DNA from 2 places in the Kitasatospora sp. RG8 genome. Region 2 is predicted to be linked to the other one. Evidence: riboswitches for the same ligand, from Rfam matches in the RefSeq annotation. Region 2 holds a riboswitch; the other holds the start of a gene.
The links. A riboswitch is a leader RNA that binds a small molecule or an ion and turns the genes downstream of it on or off. The one in region 2 is predicted to bind thiamine pyrophosphate.

Region 1: it holds a riboswitch for thiamine pyrophosphate, as region 2 does, so the genes downstream of both, thiC (phosphomethylpyrimidine synthase ThiC) here and thiO (glycine oxidase ThiO) in region 2, are expected to answer to the same signal.

Annotation. Positions count from the first base shown of each region.
Region 1 is NZ_JAGIYX010000025.1:90,862-93,302, reverse strand. Features, by position in the region: gene thiC (phosphomethylpyrimidine synthase ThiC) at 1-1,502, opposite strand, end outside; TPP riboswitch at 1,497-1,631, opposite strand; gene J5Y04_RS29960 (hypothetical protein) at 1,790-1,996, shown strand; gene J5Y04_RS29955 (flotillin family protein) at 2,121-2,441, shown strand, end outside.
Region 2 is NZ_JAGIYX010000006.1:74,795-77,235, reverse strand. Features, by position in the region: gene J5Y04_RS11870 (NAD(P)/FAD-dependent oxidoreductase) at 1-615, opposite strand, end outside; TPP riboswitch at 709-821, shown strand; gene thiO (glycine oxidase ThiO) at 816-2,000, shown strand; gene thiS (sulfur carrier protein ThiS) at 1,997-2,206, shown strand; gene J5Y04_RS11855 (thiazole synthase) at 2,209-2,441, shown strand, end outside.

The DNA.
Region 1 (2,441 bases), on a different contig from region 2:
CACTCGCTCGCGCCGGGGTGGCCCTTGGCGAGGTCGGCCGCGTGGGCGGCGATCTTGTAGGTGATGACGCCGGTCTTCACGTCGTCCCGGTTGGGCAGGCCCAGGTGCTCCTTGGGCGTGACGTAGCAGAGCATCGCGGTGCCCCACCAGGCGATCATCGCCGCGCCGATGCCGGAGGTGATGTGGTCGTACCCGGGCGCGACGTCGGTGGTGAGCGGGCCCAGGGTGTAGAAGGGGGCCTCGTCGCAGATCTCCTTCTGGAGATCCATGTTCTCCTTGATCTTGTTCATCGCGACGTGGCCGGGGCCCTCGATCATCACCTGGACGTCGCGGTCGCGGGCGATCCGGCCGAGCTCGCCCAGCGTCTGGAGCTCGGCGAACTGCGCCTCGTCGTTGGCGTCGGCGGTGGAGCCGGGGCGCAGGCCGTCGCCGAGCGAGAAGGTGACGTCGTAGCCCGCGAGGATGTCGCAGAGCTCCTCGAAGTTGGTGTAGAGGAAGTTCTCCTGGTGGTGCGCCAGGCACCAGGCGGCCATGATCGAGCCGCCGCGGGAGACGATGCCGGTCTTGCGGCGAGCGGTGAGCGGCACGTAGCGCAGCAGCACGCCGGCGTGGACGGTCATGTAGTCGACGCCCTGCTCGCACTGCTCGATGACGGTGTCGCGGTAGACGTCCCAGCTGAGTTCCTCGGCCTTGCCGTCGACCTTCTCCAGCGCCTGGTAGAGCGGCACGGTGCCGATCGGCACGGGGGAGTTGCGCAGGATCCACTCGCGGGTGGTGTGGATGTTGCGGCCGGTGGAGAGGTCCATGACGGTGTCGGCGCCCCAGCGGGTGGCCCAGGTCATCTTCTCCACCTCCTCCTCGATCGAGGAGGTGACGGCGGAGTTGCCGATGTTGGCGTTGATCTTCACCAGGAAGTTGGTGCCGATGACGGCCGGCTCCACCTCGGGGTGGTTCACGTTGACCGGGATGACGGCGCGGCCGCGGGCCACCTCGGCGCGGACGAACTCCGGGGCGAGGCCCTCGCGCAGGGCCACGAACTCCATCTCCGGGGTCACGATGCCGCGCTTGGCGTAGGCGAGCTGGGTGACGGCGGCGCCGTCGCGGCCGCGCAGCGGGCGGCGGGGGCGGCCGGGGAAGACGGCGTCGAGGTTGCGCAGGTTCCCGCCGCGCGGCGAGGTGTGCTTGATCCCGTCGTCCTCGGGGCGGGCCTCGCGGCCGTCGTACTCCTCGACGTCGCCGCGCTGGCGGATCCAGGAGTCGCGCAGCGCGGGCAGCCCGCGCCGGACGTCGGGTTCGTACGACGGGTCGGTGTACGGGCCGGAGGTGTCGTACAGCGGGACGCTCTTGCCGTTGGTGAGCACGACCTCGCGGTACGGCACGCGCAGGTCGGGGCGGGACCCGTCGCGGTACGCCTTGCGCCAGGCCGGGGTCGGGTAGCCGGTGCCCGCGCTGCTGACGGCGGGGTTCTGGGCAGACTGCGGCTGTGCGTCGAACGTGGTCATCAGACCTCTACTCCCTACGCCGGCATTACCCGGTCAGGTTCCTGCGGTCGACGCAGCGGTCGGCACGTCCAGCGACGTACCGGTCAGCGTCCTCTCAGCCCGGTGCTCCGAGCTCCCGTGTCCGCAGGCGGTGTTGCCTGCGCATGACGTCCAACACCGTAGCGAGCGGATCGCCGCTGGTCCAGAGGGGGTCCACGGCCGGGCGATTCCGGCCGCGGGGCCACCGCCGGGGCCCCGGCCGGGCAGACTGGCTGCACGCGGGGGGCGGGGCGACGAGGGAGGGCGTAGTGGTCGGGAGCACGGGCCGGGTGTCCGGGGCGGTCGGGGCGGGACTGGTCGGCGAGGTGATGGTGCACGTTCCGGAGCGCCAGGGGACGGAGGCGTTCCTCGCCTACCTGGCCGTGCCGGGTGACCGACTGCCGGTCGGGACGCCGGTGGTGGTGATCGAGTACCAGCCGCCCAGGACGGTCTACGTGGCCCCGGTGCTTCCCTGACGGGCCACGTCACCGCCGTGACGAGCTTGTGACAGTCCGTCATGTTCTCGCCCTTCTCTTCGGGTTGCACCGAGCGGACAATCCGAACCGGTGCATCTCATGCGCCGGAAGGGGGAGTTGAACCATGTTGTTCATCATCATCGGGGCGTCCGCCGCGGTGCTGCTGCTGGGCATCACACTCTTCAAACTCATGTGGCGGGTGGCCGAGCCCAACGAGGCGCTGATCATCTCGGGCTCCCGGCACAAGACCGAGGGGGTCGGTGACGGGCTGGGCTTCCGGATCGTCACCGGCCGGGGAACCTTCGTGACGCCGGGCCTGCAGGGCGTCCGCCGGCTGTCCCTGGACCTCAACGAGGCCGAGCTGGACGTCGAGTGCGTCACCACGCAGGGCATCCCGGTCCGGGTCAAGGGCGTGGTGATCTTCAAGATCGGCGACGACGACGTC
Region 2 (2,441 bases):
GGCCTCGACGGCGGCGCCGCAGCGCAACCCGACCCCGGCCTCGGCGTACCAGGCGGCCATCGCCCGGCCGACCTCGGCGGGCAGCGCGCCGGGGACCGGCGCCGGGCCCGCCTCGACCACGGTCACCTCGCAGCCGGCCGCGCGGGCGGCGGTGGCCACCTCGGCGCCGATCCAGCCCGCGCCGACCAGCACCAGGCGCAGGCCCGGGCGGAGCAGGGCGCGCAGGGCCAGGGCGTCGTCCAGGGTGTGCAGCAGGTGCGCGCGCTCGGCGCCGGGCAGGACGCGCGGGACGGCGCCGGTGGCGATCACCAGGGCGCCGTACGGCAGGTCGCCGCCGTCGGTGTGCAGCACGCCGGGGGTGAGGCCGGTGGCGCGGCGGCCGGCGAGCAGTTCGATGCCCAGGTGCGGGAAGTCGATGTCCAGGGTGGTGGCGTCGGCCTTGCCGAGCAGCACCTCCTTGGAGAGCGGCGGCCGGTCGTACGGCGCGTGCGGCTCGTCGCCCACCAGCACGATGCGCCCCTGCCAGCCGCCCCGCCGCAGGCCCGAGGCGCACTGCGCCCCGGCCAGCCCGGCCCCGACCACGACCACCTGATCCGTCCCGCTCAGCTCTGCCACGCGGTCACTGTACTGGCGCCCGCCGGGGGCGCCGGGCGCCGTCCCACCCCTCGTACACGCCTTCGGCGGCGCCGACCCCCGGCGTTAAGGTGGGGGCACCATCACGGGAGCCCGGCGGACCGGGCTGAGAGGCGGGCTGACACGGCCTGCGACCGTCCGAACCTGATCCGGGTCATACCGGCGAAGGGAGAGCAGCGACTTTGACACGCTCGGCACCGGACGCCCACGCCGGCGTGCTGGTGATCGGCGGGGGCATCATCGGCCTCGCCGTCGCCTGGCGCGCCGCCCAGCACGGGCTGAAGGACATCGTGGTGGCGGACCCCCGGCCCGGCGGCGGCGCCGCCCAGGTCGCGGCCGGAATGCTCGCGCCCGTCACCGAACTCCAGTACGGCGAGGAGCCGCTGCTGCGCCTCGGCATGGCCTCCAACGAGCGGTACGCGGCCTTCGCCGCCGAACTGACCGAGGCCAGCGGCGGCCAGGACACCGGTTACCGCCAGTGCGGCACGATCGCCGTCGCCCTCGACTCGGACGACCGCGAGGAGCTCCGCGAGCTGCACGCCTTCCACCAGCGGCTCGGTCTGGACTCGCGGTGGCTCACCGGCCGCGAGGCCCGCAGGCTCGAACCGATGCTCGCCCCGGGCGTCCGCGGCGGCCTGCACGTCACCGACGACCACCAGGTCGACGGCCGACGGCTCGCCAAGGCCCTCGTCCTCGCATGCGAGCGGGCCGGCGTCCGGCTGCACCGCACCGAGGCCACCGCCCTGGTGGTCGACGGCGGCCGCGCCACCGGCGCCCGGCTCGCCACCGGCGCGACCGTGACCGCCGATCAGGTCGTGCTGGCCGCCGGGCCGCAGAGCCATCTGCTGCCCGGGCTGCCCGAGGGCGTGCTGCCGGCGATCCGCCCGGTCAAGGGCCAGATCCTGCGGCTGCACGTCCCGCCCGCGTACCGGCCCTTCCTGTCCCGCAACGTCCGTGCGGTGGTCCGCGGCCAGCACCTCTACCTGGTGCCCCGCGAGGACGGCGAGCTGGTGATCGGCGCGACCACCGAGGAGCAGGGGTACGACACCACCGTCACCGCCGGCGGCGTGTACGAGCTGCTGCGCGACGCCCACGAGCTGGTCCCCGGCATCACCGAACTGCCGCTGGTGGAGACCTCCGCCGGGCTGCGCCCGGGCTCGCCGGACAACGCGCCGCTGCTCGGGCCGACCGCCCTGCCCGGCCTGGTCGCCGCCACCGGCCACTACCGCAACGGCGTGCTGCTCACCCCGGTGACCGCCGACCTGGTCGCCGGGTACCTGGCCACCGGCACGACGCCGGACCTCGCCGCGCCGTTCTCCCCCACCCGCTTCGCCCCCACCGGCTCCACGACGAAGGTCCCCGCATGAGCGACATCCCCCTCACCGTCAACGGCGAGCCCCGCCAGGTGCCCGCCGCGACCACCCTCGCCGAGGTGGTGGCCACCCTGAGCCGGTCCGCCTCGGGCGTCGCCGCCGCGCTCAACGAGACCGTGGTGCCCCGTGGTTCGTGGCCGCTCACGCAGCTCTCGGCGGGCGACCGGATCGAGATCCTCACCGCCGTACAGGGGGGCTGACCATGGCTGACGACCTGCTCACCATCGCCGGCACCACCTTCGGCTCGCGCCTGATCATGGGCACCGGCGGCGCCCCCAGCCTGGAGGTCCTGGAGCAGGCGCTGCGGGTCTCCGGCACCGAGCTGACCACCGTGGCGATGCGCCGGGTCAACACCACCACCCAGGGCTCCGTCCTGGACGTGCTCACCCGCAACGGCATCCGGATCCTGCCCAACACGGCCGGCTGCTTCACCGC